DNA from 2 places in the Shouchella phoenicis genome. Region 1 is predicted to be linked to the other one. Evidence: riboswitches for the same ligand, from Rfam matches in the RefSeq annotation. Region 1 holds a riboswitch; the other holds the start of a gene.

Evidence for each region. A riboswitch is a leader RNA that binds a small molecule or an ion and turns the genes downstream of it on or off. The one in region 1 is predicted to bind thiamine pyrophosphate.
Region 2: another riboswitch for thiamine pyrophosphate. It lies ahead of tenA (thiaminase II); the one in region 1 lies ahead of thiD (bifunctional hydroxymethylpyrimidine kinase/phosphomethylpyrimidine kinase).

The regions. Positions count from the first base shown of each region.
Region 1 covers NZ_JBDFMQ010000001.1:1,404,891-1,413,030, reverse strand. Annotated here, with positions in the region: gene ABC361_RS07690 (Na+/H+ antiporter subunit D) at 1-1,221, shown strand, start outside; gene ABC361_RS07685 (Na+/H+ antiporter subunit E) at 1,229-1,708, shown strand; gene ABC361_RS07680 (Na(+)/H(+) antiporter subunit F1) at 1,708-1,983, shown strand; gene mnhG (monovalent cation/H(+) antiporter subunit G) at 1,970-2,338, shown strand; gene ABC361_RS07670 (phosphatidylserine decarboxylase) at 2,441-3,259, opposite strand; gene pssA (CDP-diacylglycerol--serine O-phosphatidyltransferase) at 3,353-3,898, shown strand; gene ABC361_RS07660 (HU family DNA-binding protein) at 4,121-4,396, shown strand; TPP riboswitch at 4,420-4,519, shown strand; gene thiD (bifunctional hydroxymethylpyrimidine kinase/phosphomethylpyrimidine kinase) at 4,589-5,407, shown strand; gene ABC361_RS07650 (BclA C-terminal domain-containing protein) at 5,468-6,856, opposite strand; gene ABC361_RS07645 (BCCT family transporter) at 7,175-8,140, shown strand, end outside.
Region 2 covers NZ_JBDFMQ010000001.1:3,057,117-3,065,256, reverse strand. Annotated here, with positions in the region: gene ABC361_RS16455 (S8 family serine peptidase) at 1-1,496, shown strand, start outside; gene ABC361_RS16450 (signal peptidase I) at 1,546-2,106, shown strand; gene ABC361_RS16445 (TasA family protein) at 2,087-2,794, shown strand; gene ABC361_RS16440 (hypothetical protein) at 2,839-3,411, opposite strand; gene tenA (thiaminase II) at 3,408-4,094, opposite strand; TPP riboswitch at 4,153-4,252, opposite strand; gene ABC361_RS16430 (TerC family protein) at 4,339-5,151, opposite strand; yybP-ykoY riboswitch at 5,195-5,363, opposite strand; gene ABC361_RS16425 (alpha/beta fold hydrolase) at 5,499-6,395, shown strand; gene hflX (GTPase HflX) at 6,618-7,880, shown strand; gene ABC361_RS16415 (hypothetical protein) at 7,935-8,084, opposite strand.

The DNA of each region.
Region 1 (8,140 bases):
GGTGCAACTTGTTTATTCTTTGCATTCTCAACAATTGACAAACGAAGAGAACGTTATTTCTTTTATCCTCTATTCTTTTTCTTATTAACAGGAGTAAATGGAGCGTTCTTAACAGGGGATTTATTTAACCTGTTTGTCTTTTTTGAAGTCATGCTACTCGCTTCTTATGCATTAATGGTAACAGGGAGCACAAAGTTTCAACTTAGAGAGACCTTTAAATATGCCGTTATAAACGCATTTTCGTCTATGTTGTTTCTAGTAGCAATTGCTTATGTTTATGGAGTCTTAGGAACCGTAAACTTCGCACATATGGCAGAACGTGTAGCGGAAGTGGAACAAACTGGCGCACTTCAAGTGATCGCCGTTCTCCTTTTCTTAGTTTTTGCTACAAAAGGAGCGCTATTCCCGCTTTACTTCTGGTTGCCACATTCTTATGTCGGCCCTCCAACAGCTGTTACAGCATTGTTTGGTGGACTCCTCACAAAAGTTGGTGTCTATTGCATTATCCGAATGTATACCCTCGTGTTTACATTCGATGTGAGTTTTACTCATCAAACGATTATGTTAGTTCTTGGTGGTTTAACAATGTTGCTCGGAGTACTAGGTGCCGTCGCACAATTTGATTACAAACGAATTTTATCGTTCCACATTATTAGCCAGATTGGCTATATGATTATGGGAATTGGGTTAAATACTGCTCTCGCACTTGCAGGAGCTGTTTACTTCCTCGCCCATAACATGATTGTTAAGACAGGCTTAATTTTAATGTCTGGCGCGACTCAAAAGGTAACAGGAACAACGGATCTTAAGAAGATGGGTGGATTACTGAAGACACACCCTACCCTTGCGTGGTCGTTTTTAATACTTGGCTTATCTATCGCTGGAATTCCTCCGCTTAGCGGCTTTTTCGGTAAATTCCCGTTAATTGTAGCTGCTGCAGAAGAATCAAGCTATTTCTTAGTCTTTCTTTCACTATTTGTTGGGATGCTGACACTGTTCTCCATGATTAAAATCTTCATGAATGTGTATTGGGGAGCGCCACAACATACGAAAGAACAAGCAAATACATCCATCGCGCCAACATTATTAGCCATTTCACCACTTGTTCTTTTAACGATTATTCTAGGTATTTTTGCAGAACCATTTTTTGCATACACTGAAATAATTGCGAATGAACTTCTTGATCCAGCAGTATATATCGAATCGGTTCTGAAGGAGTAGATACAGTATGGCTTTTCAATTACTAATTAACGTCGTTCTTGCCATTGTTTGGATGCTGTTTCAGAATAGCTTCACGATCGTCGATTTTGTCGTAGGGTATACGATTGGTTTTTTCGTTGTTCTTGTACTAATTCGGTTTAAAGGATACGAATTTTACTTTGCTCGAGTATGGTCACTTATTAAGTTGATTTTAATTTTTATGAAAGAACTGGCCATCGCAAATGTGAGTGTAATGAAAACCGCATTAAGTCCGAAAATGGACGTTGCACCAGGCATCGTAGCGGTCCCTACTCGATTGGAAACAGAAACAGAAAAAACAATGTTCGCCGTCATGATGACATTGACACCAGGAACATTATCAATTGAATTTTCTCTTGATTCAAATGTGATATTCGTGCATGCCCTTGACGCACGGAATAGAGATGAGATCATTCATTCTGTTCAAAATACATTTGAACGTGGAATACTGGAGGTGACACGGAGATAATGTTTGAAACAATTCTCTCCTGGCTCTTATTGATAAAATGTGGAGCAGCTTTATTATGCATCATCCGTGTTTTTATCGGGCCAACACATTCAGATCGAATCGCCGCTCTTGATACACTTGGTTTAATGTTAATTGGGTTTGTTGGGATTTTAATGATTCTTCAAGATACAATGGCCTATACAGAAGTTGTGCTTGTAGTAGCAATTCTTGCATTTATTGGTTCTGTTGCGCTTGCTAAGTTTCTAGAAAGGGGGAATTTATTTGACCGCGACTGAATGGGTAATCATCATTTTGCTATCTGTAGGAACGTTTTTTAGTCTCTCTGCGGGTATAGGTCTCATTCGTTTTCCGGATGTCTATTCTCGCCTTCATGCAACTGGAAAAAATGCAACAGCAAGCGTTATTTTAATCATGACGTCAACCTTTGTCTATTTTCTGTATGAGCATGATCTCTTTATCGGCAAATTACTCCTCACGATTTTATTCGTCTTTTTGACAACTCCTGTTGCGGCGCTACTGATTTCTAGATCAGCTTACCGGATAGGGATCCCTATGTCGAAAAAGTCGGTGAGAGATGAAATGAAGCCTTATTATGATAATGAAAAAGCCTCACCTGCAAAAAATGAATAGGACCACGCACAGTAGCGGACATAAATCATGATTTATGTCCGCTTTTTTAAATAAACATCCGCTTAGTTCGATAAAAAAAGCCTCATGAATGAAGGAACTCACTCATAAAGCTTTACGGACGTTCGTTTTCTCGAGAGAATGGCTATTATTTGGTTGCAACGTCCCAATCTTTTCGCCTACTTTTACATTTTTATCATGTAGCGCTAGTGAAAATGCATTTTTCTCAAACAATAAAATAACCGTAGAACCAAAAGAAAAATACCCGACTTCTTCGCCTTTCTCCCATACACTCCCTGCTTTCGTTCGAACAATTGAATTTATATTCATTGCCCCGACTTCAATCATCGCATATTGAATTGCACCTTGATACAAGTCATTGACGATACGATAATTGTGCGACAGAGGTTTTCTTCCATACTTTAACCCAGGCTCATTCACAGGATAGGAGCGGCTTCCTAGCGTGGTTGATTCGGACAAGTGACAATTCATTGGACTATGAACTCGATGATAATCACTTGGGCTTAGATAGAGAATGACATACGTACCGCCCTCAAATTGCTTGGCTTTTGCTTCAGACTGCAGCATATCTTCCAGGCGGTAGCTTTGCCCCTTGACAACAAACGTTGCATCTTGTTTAATTTCTCCCGCCTCTTCACATCTTCCGTCAACTGGTGAAACAACACTCTTCTCTTCTTGATTAATCGGCCGATTTTCCATGTTGATTTGCCTCGTAAAAAACGAATGTAAACTCCCATGTTCTTTATATGGCAAAATTGCTTCTTCATGCTTAATCTTATATGTTTTAATAAACATTGGTATAAACGGTTTACTGAGCTTTGATTTCGTAAATTGTTTTAACAGATTGGAACTCCACTGACGATTTGTTAGTTCTATACTCATTTGAAAAAATTTCCTTTTCATCTCATCACCTTTAACGCTTTTTTGCATCATTGCCCGCTTTTTTATGGTATACTTTGGTATTATAGCACGTAAATAAACTCGAAAAGAGGTGAAATGTACGTGTTCTTATTAAATCAATTAGTCTCGACTCGCAAAAAAATTAAAGGTCAAATTGCGAATGGATTAACGCTAATTAATTTAGGCCTTGGGATAACCGCAATTATGTTTATTTTACAAGGAAGTATTTGGTACGGATTTTTATTTATCGCTCTCGCGGCTTTATTTGATCGCTTTGATGGAATGGTAGCTAGACGATTAAAAATTGAATCAGAACTCGGAAAACAACTTGATTCCTTAAGTGATCTCGTGTCATTTGGTGTAGCCCCTGCTCTACTCGTTCAGCAAGCCACATTAATGCCATTGAGCTTTGTAGGTGGACTTGCCGTTGTTCTATTTATTTTATGTGGTGCTTTAAGACTTGCACGCTTTAACATTACAGATTCTCCCAATGAATTTATTGGATTACCGATTACTGGCGCAGGATGTATCCTAGCTTTTTCAACACTCTTTAATGACCAATTACCCGAAACATTTTTTGTTATTTTTATGATTTGTTTATCTGGTTTAATGATTAGCAACATTAGGGTAAAGAAAGTGTAACGCTTCATTCAACATGAATCGCCAAAAATTGATTCATAAGTCTATTTTTATTGCTTAACTGGCTAAAATTACTGCTTTTAGCTTGACAGTAGCAGGATTCATGAGTAAATTAAGGGCAGGCAGTAACGTCTGCCCGCTTTAAAAGCGGATTTCAAGTATACATATTATTCTCGTGTAAAAGAATAATACGTTATTCTATGTAAAGAAAAGGAGTTTTTACAGATGAACAAAACAGATCTGATTAATGCAGTTTCCGAGCAAGCAGAAATTTCTAAAAAGGACGCGTCAAAAGCAGTTGACGCTGTATTTGAAGGTATTACGGATTCTCTAGTAAACGGAGGGAAAGTTCAACTTGTTGGATTTGGTAGCTTCGAAGTTAGAGAACGTTCAGCAAGAAAAGGACGCAACCCGCAAACAGGAGAAGAAATCGAAATTCCAGCAACTAAAAACCCTGCGTTCAAGCCTGGTAAGCAATTAAAAGACGCAGTCAACTCATAAGATTCGCACAAACTGTATAAAATAAATTCCACTAGGGGTGCATGAATGCTGAGAAAAGGGAAACCTTTAACTCTTCAACCTGATCTAGGTAAAACTAGCGTAGGGAAGTGGGAAAGCAATGACTATTGCTCAAAAAAACGGCCGCCTCTTTCTATGCGGTCGTTTTTTTGTTTTGAAAGGATGGAATATATAATGGAATCAGTACGTCGTGCACTGACAATAGCCGGTACAGACCCAACAGGTGGAGCGGGAATTCAAGCTGACATTAAGACGTTTCAAGAACTAGAGGTTTACGGCATGTCTGTCTTGACATCGATTGTGGCACAAAACACAACTGGTGTTAGAGGCATTCATCACCTTCCAATTGAGATGATTGAAATGCAGTTAGATGCAGTGCTGGAGGATATTTGTCCTCACGCCATTAAGACAGGCATGATTGCGCAAAAAGACATGATGACGCTTTTAAGTAATAAACTGGCTAAGCTTACGAACGTTCCATACATTTGCGATCCAGTTATGATGGCTAAGAATGGCGATTCCCTACTTGAAAAAGATGTACGTTCGTTTTTGCGAGATACGCTAGTTCCTCTAGCCACCATCGTTACACCAAATATTGCGGAAGCAGAAGATTTAGTTGAATTCAAGATAGCATCCATTGACGATATGAAGAAAGCAGCCAAACGAATTGTTCATGAACTTGGCGCTACTTGCACGGTTGTCAAAGGGGGGAGCCTCCAAGGAGATGCCATAGATGTATTCTATAGCGCGAGCGATGGCTATCATACTCTTGACGCACCACGAACGGATACAAAGCACACACATGGAACAGGATGTACGTTTTCTGCCGCCATTAGCGCAGAATTAGCAAAAGAGACTTCTGTTTTTAAAGCTGTTCAGAAAGCAAAGCACTATACATCTTCTGCCATTGCCTATTCGTTAAATATAGGACACGGATATGGCCCGACAAACCATTGGGCACACCGCCTCCACTCCAATACAACTCCCCTTTAAAACCACCTTTAATAAGTAGAAAAAAGCCTACCACTTATTCGGTAAGCCTTTTTTCTACCATTATGCGATTCGTACAATTCTTAATGCTGCACCTTGGCCATCCACTAAAACAGCGGCACCTAACAATCCAAATAACTCAAGCTCAATTAAATCACCAGCTGCTAAATCTGCTACAACATTCCCTGGTATATTCGTAACAGCCACACCCGGAGATACTTCCGAAGAAGCAAGTGGTGTTCCGTTAACAGTAAGTCGTAATCCTAACAACAGTCCAGCTGTAAGATTTACATTATAAGAAATACTATACGTTCCTGCTGTGTCAATTGTAAATCCATCTCCTGTTGCCGTAATTCCTGCGGCTAGCTGATTATCAGGAACCGGAACCGTCGTACCTCCAAGAATAACTGCAATTGTTGATCCGCCATTCGTACCGAATGCATACGTAGACGTTAGCGCTTCACCTGTAGGGCTTGCCGGACCTGTTGGACCTGCTGGGCCTGTTGGACCCGTGACTCCAAGGCCAGGAAGGACTAATTCAAAGTCAGCTGATGCACCTGGTGTTCCTGTTGGAGCATCCACTAAGACGCGGTAAACAGAACCTTCAAATGACACTAACTGTCCCGCCGTCAATGCTGGAGCAGTTGCTGGATCAAAAACGGTCACACCATCCAGGCCTAGTCCCGTTACACCAGTCGGACCGATTGGACCGGTTGGGCCTGTAATCCCATCTAATCCGGTCGGGCCTGTTGGACCTATGGGACCTGTTATTCCATCTAATCCGGTCGGGCCTGTTGGACCTATGGGACCTGTTATTCCATCTAATCCGGTTGGGCCTGTTGGACCTACGGGACCTGTGACTCCATCTAATCCCGTTGGACCGATTGGACCTGTTGGACCTGTGACTCCATCTAATCCCGTTGGACCGATTGGACCTGTTGGACCTGTTGGACCTGTGACTCCATCTAATCCCGTTGGACCTACTGGACCTGTTGGGCCTGTGACTCCATCTAATCCCGTTGGGCCTGTTGGACCTATGGGACCTGTAATGCCTGTAATCCCAGTTGCTCCCCCATCACCAATAATGAGTTCATATTCAGGTGATGTTCCTGGAACACCTGCAGGTGCGTTCACTAGCACTTGATAGACGCTTCCGTTAAATGAGGTGAACTGACCTGCTACTAAACTAGGTCGCACAAGTTCATTAAATGGAATAATATTATCTAATCCGATACCTGTTACCCCAGTGATACCAGGCGCTCCCGTTGGACCAGTCGGTCCTGTTGGACCCGTTGGACCTGTTATTGCCGTTATCCCAGTTCCTCCACCAGGAGGTCCTGTTGGGCCTACCGGGCCGGTCGGTCCTGTTGGGCCTGATCCAGGGAGAAAACCTCCTCCATTACGAGGAGTTCTCGAAAAACGTTGAATGTTATCACAATTAAAATAATCCATATATTTATAGCTCCTCCTATTTTATTGCTGTATATGAACAGCTTATAAATCGTATGCTGCGTGCACATACTTTGATTGTGTGGTCGACATGCATGTACTGAGATAAAAGACCCAATTTTCTTCGTGTATGGATTTACTATAAGCAGAACCCAACATTTTTTTACGTTCTTACCACAAAAAATCCATACAACATTCACAAAATAATACGTCTTTTCATTTTTTTGTCTAGATTCTCTTTAAAAAATAGACATACAAGCAATTGATCTTTATAATCTGCTTATGCCCATTTAATACATATTTAGGTAAGGAGACATTTCATTGGAGAATAAACCTGTCGGTAAACTGACAAATGTTTTTTATTGGACACTGGGAATTTTAATCATCTTTGTTGCAATTGGTATTATTTTTCCTTCTCAGCTAGAATCTGTAACCGCAACCGTCCGAAATTTTATCGCCGATGTTTTTGGCTGGTATTATTTGATTGTCGTTACGATCTTTTTATTAGTCTGTTTGTTTTTTGTTGTAAGTCCTTTTGGAAAACTGCGCTTAGGAAAAGAAGATGATCGACCTGAGTACGGCTATTTAACGTGGTTCGCCTTTTTGTTTAGTGCCGGTCTCGGAGTTGGACTTTTGTTTTTCGGTGCAGCTGAGCCAATTGCCCATTACGCAATTGAAGCACCTACAGCAGATGAGAATACAGGTCAAGCGGCGTTAGAATCGTTAAAATATGTCTTCTTGCATTGGGGTTTTCATGGTTGGGCAATTTATGCCATTGTAGCGATCTGCCTCGCTTATTTTAACTTTCGCAAGGATATGCCAGGCTTAATAAGTGCCACTCTTTCTCCACTCATTAACCCTAAAGGATTCTGGGGACAAATGATTGATGTTATTGCCATTGTTGCAACTTTATCAGGAATTGCAACAACGTTAGGATTTGGTGCGGCACAAATGAACGGTGGAATTTCTTTTTTAACAGAATTCCCAAACAGTTTTGGATTACAGCTCGTCATTATTATCGTTATCACTGTATTGTTTTTACTTTCCGCGAGTACCGGTTTAGATAAAGGAATTCGAGTATTGAGTAGCATGAATATGGTCTTAGTTATGCTCATGTTATTGTTCTTCATGATTTTCGGCGCTTCTCTATACTCACTTAATTTGTTTACAAATACACTCGGACAATACATACAATCATTACCTGAGTTAAGTTTTAATATTGCACCAAATAGCTCTGAGCATCGTGAATGGATTAACGCATGGACACTTTTCTATTGGGCATGGTGG
Region 2 (8,140 bases), 1.7 Mb from region 1:
CGACCTCTGGTGTCATTGCAGGAATTGAGCGCTCTGTTGAAGATGGAATGGATGTGATTAACCTTTCGTTAGGAAGCGCAACGAATAATCCGATTGCACCAACGGGCATCGCAACAAATAATGCGGTCTTAGCAGGCGTAACGGTTGTCACGTCAGCAGGTAATAGTGGAAGAAGTGGGCTATACACAATTGGAGCTCCTGGTTCTGCCGCTTTGCCTATTTCAGTAGGTGCGAGCAATGTGCCAATTGAAGTGCCTGAATTTACAAGCGAGTACAATGTAGCGAATCAAACGTTGGCTGGAGATTTGCGTGTTATTTCAGAATCATTCGAAACCTCTCTTGAAGAATTTACTGGAGAAACGTTCGAACTTGTTGAAGCTGGATTGGGACGCGTGCAAGAGTTTGCAGAAATTGATGTAGAAGGCAAAGTTGCAATTGTCGCTAGAGGAGATCTTGCATTTGTCGATAAAATTGCCAATGCAAAAGATGCTGGTGCAGCCGGTATTATTATTTATAACAATCTTCCAGGTGCAGGTCATAATCCTGTTTATGTTGGGGCGAGCCGTGGTTATATTCCAGGTTTCTCACTCACGTATGAACAAGGTAGAGCGATTGTCGACTTACTCAATGAAGATTCAACGGTAACGTTTGGTGATATGAGTGCTTTCACGACAATTGGCGACACACTGGCTGATTTTAGCTCGAGAGGTCCTGTGAATTATACAGCCGCAATTAAACCAGAAGTAGTAGCCCCTGGTGTAGATGTATTGTCAACTGTTCCAAGCTACATGTCTGGACCGGAGTTTATCGGTGATTATGAATTTTCATATGGAAGATCTTCCGGTACATCCATGTCTTCCCCTCACGTAGCGGGGATCGCAGCGCTAATGCTTCAAGCAAATGAAGGGTTAACGCCAGCAGAAGTGAAAACCAAATTAATGAACACATCTGTACCATTAACGAATGATTACAATGTCTTTGAGGTAGGTGCTGGTCGTGTAGATCCACAAGCGGCGATTGATTCAACAATGATGTTCCAATCAACGATGGACGCTTTACATGTTGAAGATAGCTTACTAACGATAATCCCTGACCGTACAGGCGCACTAAGCTTTGGACCAGTGAGCACGGCAACAGGAAATATTCGTGAGCTTCAAAGCCTTCGTATTTCAAATACAGGTGACGAAGCAAAATCATTTACGGTTCAAACCCAATTTGAAGCTGTGAACGGCACGCTACCAGCAGGAGCAAGTGGGATGACGTTGCAGACAAATAAGTCGATTACCGTTCCAGCTGGTGAAACAGTTACGAGCAATAGTTTCTTAGTTGCACCGAAAATTGCGAGACAAGGATTATATGGTGGCTATATGGTCTTCACGAATAAAGATGATTCATCTGAAGTGTACCGTGTCCCATTTGGAACGTATGTGTCTGAACAGGCAATTGCGGACCTACCAATTGGTCAACCTGTTGTGGCGTCAATTCCAGCATCATAAAAGAATATGCGGGGGAGAGCGTCTCCCCTTCTTACTAAGGGTGTAACATATGGCAAAAAAAATCTGGACAAGTATCCGCTTAGTGCTTATGACGATCTTTTCATTTCTGTTCTTCGTTGTGTTGCTTGTTTTTATGCAAAGTAATGGCGAAGAAGGCGCAGGAATCGAACTATTTGGCTACACTTCTTTTACCGTGTTGTCCAATAGTATGGAGCCGACGTTTCATGCCGGCGACGTGATTATTATCGAACAAAATGAAGACGTAAGAAATGGGGATGTCGTCACGTATATGACGCCAGAACGCCGCTTGTTTACCCATCGAATTGTTGGTGAAGAAAGGGAAGACGGGAAAACCTTTTACACAACGAAGGGAGATAATAACTCTATTGAAGATCGACTCCCCATTGTTGATGAGCAAATTGTAGGTGTTCACCGCTTCACGATACCAAAAATCGGGCTGATCTCCGAGTCAATTCAAAATAATGTTGATATGCGCTATGTTGTTTTTATTCCTTTAGTCATTTTTCTCATTATAACCATCATGGAATTTACGCAAAAAAACCATAAGAAACCTGAGGAGGAGCAACTTTATGAAAAAGAAAGCACTTAAACTCTCATTACTAGGTACGGCATTCGCAGGAGCATTAGTTTTTACAGCGACATCAACAGGGTCATTTGCCTGGTTCACAGATTCAGTGGAAGCAACTGGTGAGATTCAAGGGGGAACGTTGGAGTTAAACAATGGTGAAGACATCAATGGATCAATTGTGGAAGCGTCAAACTTTGCACCATCTCAACTCATCTTTGGGGATTGGTTGTCCGTTGAAAATACGGGGACCCTTGATACACACTTGCAAGCGACTTATGCACACAACGTTAACTTAGAAGTGCCAATTGACGCTTACAAAGTCGGGTATATTGCGCTTAAGTATACTGTCGCTCCAGGAAGAGATGTTTATGAAGATGCACAGTACCGTTTGGATCAACTTTTCAACGGCGTAACGAATGAAGTTCAGACGTTTTCAGCTGCATCGAATGCAGGTTCCGATGATGTTGAGGTTTTAGTTGCATTAGTGGATGAAAGTGATTACGACCAAAACACTGGTGAGCTTTTCTTAGGGGATGGAGCGCAATCAGGAACGGATAATGAATTTTGGCAGCTTGACGAGGGGCAGTACATTGACCTTAATTTTGGTGTGAAGCTTGATGCGAATGCTGGAAATGAATACCAGGGGGCTGTTTATCAAGCTGTTCTGGAAGTTTTAGCGAAACAAACAGATAATGGGTCTGAATATTAATCGTGAGAAGAGACCGGTCTGGCATATGCCGAGACCGGTTTTTTTCATTGTGGATAATGAGAAGTTAAATACGAGACTGCCTCTTCTTTTGTTACGTCTAGCTGGAGTAATCCTTTTAAAAGGGTTTGTTCATATGATGAAGCAGGCTTGGTTTCCTGACTTTGCGGCCAATCCTGATCGGAGGTAAATGTTAAAACGGGTAGATCGTTCATAAAGCCAGCTACAACCAGTTTGTTATACCAACCGTCTGCTAGTGTGAGTGAACCTTTTTTGTATAATTCGTCAAAATCGATTGAAAGAACATCGAGCTGATTTTCTTGTTTTACAACATCGATAAATTGCTCGGTTGTAATAAGGTAAGCTTTCGAATACGTGTGCGTGTGTGGATTGACCTTATTCCGAATAAAAGCGACTCCTCCAAGCCCCCATTTTGTTTGCTCCTTTGCAAAATAGAGATCATAGGGTAACCGAAACGGGGTCGAGCAAAGAGGAGGGGTACGATCCCGAGCTCCTCGTTCTATTTTTAATGAGCCATTAGGTCGCCCACCTTGAATATAACAAAGAAAACGCTCTTCAAGCATGTTCGATCCATAGCTTGCATACCATACGTGCGTCATGTAACAGCCTCAAGCGACACAGGCCATGATTCTTTCGTGTACGCCATTTCCCAAAAGGCGTATTCTAATTGACAGCTTTTCAAAAAATGATCAAGCATGTCCTGTTTTTGAGCTGCTGTCGTATCCTTTGCGAGTTCATCGAGGCGGTTACAAAAAACGGTTGTAACGCTCATCTCGCCACCGGAACGATAGAAAGAGATCCATTCGAAAAACGGATGGTCTTCTGTAGGTTGGAAGGTTTCGTATAAATAATCGCCAATCACTTGATAAGTCCATGGGCAAGGAAGTAACACAGCTAGAACATCTGCCAACGATCCTTTTTGAGCAACATCAAGCATATGCCTTGTGTAATGATGGGCAGTTGGTGCTAATGGTTCGTGGTGCAAATCGTCATAAGAGACTCCTGCGACTCGGCAAAAATTATTGTGCGGGTGAATTTCGCTGTGGAGAATAAACGAAATTTGCTCATTAAACATGGCAATATCGTCTCTTGATGTGCTTTTGTTAATCGCTAATCCATAAATTTGCATAAACGTGTTTAAGTACTCAAAATCTTGTTTGACGTAGTGGATTAAAGCTTCAGGCTCTAACGTACCTTTCCCGATGCCTTGAACAAATGGATGCTGAAGAATTGCTTCAAATACGGGGTTTGCTTTCTGTCTTAACTCGTTACTAAAACGCATAAAAAATGACCTCCTTTTTTGTTCACAAAGGGAGGACCCTAAAGGAGTGTCAGCAAATAGCGCTGCAGCTCCACTTCCCTACGCTGGTATTAACCAGATCAGGTTCAAAGGGTCAAAGCTAAGCTTTTCTCAGTCATAAGACGCCCCTAGTGGTTCTTTATTAGTGAACCATACATTGACAGATTATTCAATTCTTTTTACGTAAAAAAAGCATGGCGCTTAAACCATGCTTCAAACGTATTGGTTAACCTTCGACTTGTTTTTCTGCTCGTTTTTCGATTTCCGTTTTCGTTTCTTCTCCCTCGCTTGGTTTTTTAGATAAGAACCATCCGCCAAGCACAATTAAGACAAGTACACTGTAGAAGAATAGTTTCCAACCTGTTGAGTGTGGAAATTCATGCGGAATGACACCTATTGCATCATGAGCCAGAACTTGCACAGCGAGCTTTACGCCTACCCAGCCGACGATAATGAAAGCAGCTGTTTCGAGTCCAGGTCGTTTTTGTAAAAGCACAACAAATTTTGAAGCAGCGAAACGCATGATTAGAAGACCGATAAATCCGCCTAAGAAAACAACGACAAACTGTCCGACATCCATGCTTCCAACGGTTCCAAGTCCTGTAGGTGTTAGTGCAGTTGCAAGCGCGACAGCAGCTAAGATTGAATCAACTGCGAATGCAATGTCAGCAATTTCAACTTTAAATACCGTTGTCCAGAACCCACTGCCTTTTTTCACTTTGGTTATCCCAGCGGCTTGCTCCTGTTTTTTGACAATATGTTTTCGGAACAAATGATTTAAGGCAATAAATAATAAGTATGCGGCACCAAGTGCTTGAACTTGCCAAACATCTACTAAGAACGAAATGACAAATAACGAAGCTAATCGGAAAACGAATGCACCAGCTAAGCCGTAAAACAACGCTCGTTTACGTTGTTCATCGGGCAAGTGTTTCACCATAATAGCTAAAACGAGTGCATTATCTGCAGCAAGAATCCCTTCTAAAGCAATAAGAACAAGTAATACCCAGCTATACTCTAACAATAAAGCTGCATCCATAGTCAACACGCCTCTCTTTGTTTGCACCCCTTAGGTTCGACAAAAACAGGTTTTTTATGAATACAAAAAGACCCCTGCCTTGTACGAACGAGGCAAAGGTCTTGCTAGACATTATGTATATCATGCCAAACAAAGCCGGTGGAATTTCTCCACGTAATGACGACTTTGGTTCAAGTTATAGAAACTTGCAGCTACTCCCCTTTGAAGGAATGTATGTGATTGTTAAAAATAGTATATGTGAAGACGAAAGATCCGTCAAGAAAAATTTCAAAATAATGAAACGGGCGAGCATAATGCGTTTCTAATTCGGGTAGAGATGAATAATGACGAAAAGGATGTGGTGTAAGGTGCGACTTGAACATCGTATGATTGAAGCAAATGGCTATCATTTTCATGCTGTTTGTGCAGGACCGAAAGAAGGCGAACTCGTTTTAATGTTACATGGTTTTCCAGAGTTTTGGTATGGATTTAGGCATCAAATTACTGAGCTTGCCGAGAATGGTTATTATGTTGTTGTACCCGATCAAAGAGGCTATAACGAAAGCGATAAACCTCAGGCGATTGAATCGTATACACTTGATGAACTGCGCGATGACTGTGAAGCGATGATTGACTTTTTTAAAAGAGAGCGTGCGATTGTCATTGGGCATGATTGGGGCGGTGCGGTGGCCTGGCATTTAGCTGCAACAAGACCAAATCGTGTGAAGAAACTCATTCCAGTAAATATTCCTCATCCTGCTGACATGCCAAAAGGAATGCTGAAAAATCCGACTCAGTTGGTTCGAAGTCTCTATATGGTGTTTTTTCAATTACCTTATGTGCCGGAAAAGGTATTAAAGGCAGATGCCTTTAAGTATATGGCGAAAGGGTTAGAGTGGACAGGTCGTCATGGTGCATTTGACAAAGAGGAATTAGAGCATTACCGAACAGCTTGGTTACAGCCAGGGGCGATCAAAGCGATGTTAAATTGGTATCGAGCAGTACGAATTGATTTTCGTCACGGATGGAAGGCTCTTGACTTTAAGATTGACGTGCCTACTACGATCCTTTGGGGGCTGAATGACCCATTCTTATCTAAGACACTGGCGAAAGAAAGCTTGAAACGATGTACACAAGGTGAGCTTATTTATATTGGAGATGCGACGCACTGGGTTCACCATGAATATCCTAGCATCATTAATCATCTAATAGTAAAGAGTCTAAGCAAAAACGAGTCTCAATCGGAGCAAGTTCTGAGCGACTAGGCAACCGAGATTTACATTGCTCTCTTTCTAGTGGTACGATACGTTTATTCAGGTAAAAGGAGGGATCGTTCAGATGATTCACGTTCCGATCTCGAGAAAGAATGATTAAATGCAAGATGCATCACCTGTAGACGATGGTAGTTAAATGTCCTTCGTTTATCCACAGGCTGAGGCGTGTGTGCTTTTTGTGTATCACAAAATGATGGAGGTCTTTTAACACTTATGATTGAAACAAATACAAGAACAATTCAAGATATCATTGTCGTTGGTGTAGAACGGCAAGAAGATGAACATTTTCAATATGGGATGGAAGAGCTTGAAAATTTGGCGAAAGCGCTCGATTTAAATCCGGTTGCTTCATTGTCGCAGAAACTTCGTACGCCCAAGCAAACAACGTATATTGGGAGTGGGAAAGTTAATGAACTTTCGAGATTGGTCGAAACATGTGACGTAAACTTAGTCATTTTTAATGATGAGCTTTCTCCTTCGCAAATTCGAAACTTAGAGAAAGAGCTTGAAGTGACAGTTTATGACCGAACAATGCTCATATTAGATATATTTGGCGAGCGGGCAAAAACGAATGAAGCACAGCTCCAAGTTGAAATTGCACGACTTAAATACTTGTTGCCTCGGCTTGTAGGCATGCGCGCATCATTAAGTAGACAAGGGGGAAGTGGATCTGGCTTAGCAAACCGTGGGGCTGGTGAAACGAAGCTCGAGCTTGATCGAAGAAAGATTGAAAGTCGTATAAGCGCGTTAGAGAAAGATCTTGAAATGATTGTTGATCGTCGACAGACGCAACGACAAAAGCGTAAAAATGAAGGCATTCCTGTTGTAGCATTAGTAGGCTATACCAACGCCGGGAAATCTTCTTTGTTGAATGCAATCGTATCGGACAAAAATGACAAGCACGTTTTTGAGAAAGATATGCTGTTTGCTACACTTGACACATCTGTAAGACGTGTTGAATATAAGAAAAATCTACCGTTCTTACTTGCTGATACGGTTGGCTTTGTTTCTAAATTACCCACTCATTTAGTTAAAGCGTTTCGCTCAACGTTAGAGGAAGCGAGAGAAGCTGATTTGCTTCTTCACGTTGTTGATTATTCGAGTGATTCTTATAAACAAATGATGAAAACAACGGAAAACACATTAAAAGAGCTAGAGATTGATCAACCTTCTGTGACCGTCTTTAACAAAATCGATCGTGCCACCAATACTGGCTGGGCAACGAAAAAGGATGAACGGTTTATATCTGCTAAAGAAGGTACCGGGGTAAATGAATTAATTGAAACCATTCAAACCCGGGTATTTCAGCATTTTGTACAAGAAGAACTTTTCATCCCCTTTGATGAAAGTAAAGCATTTGCATATGTGAATGAGCATACGCACGTTCTTAATCAAACGGAAAATGAAACTGGATGGCATGTGACAACGTTTATGCATGAAAAGCATAGTGCGACATTGTCAGCATATAAGCAGTAACGATAAAAGAGACCATAGTTGGTCTCTTTTTCGCTGAATTGGAAAGTTTAATCCTTAAATGGAATCTCGCAAATCGGCCTTAGCTTTCTCAATGGTTGACTGTTCATACCAGTGACTATACGTAAGGATATGACGAGATAATCGTTTATTAATAAGGGGTTTATTAGGTTTGTGGTCTCCTTTAAATGGAGCAAGTGTTTCCATGAAAACGCCTCCTTTTTTAGTCATTATTGACAATAGTTATCTGTTTTAACCGTAAC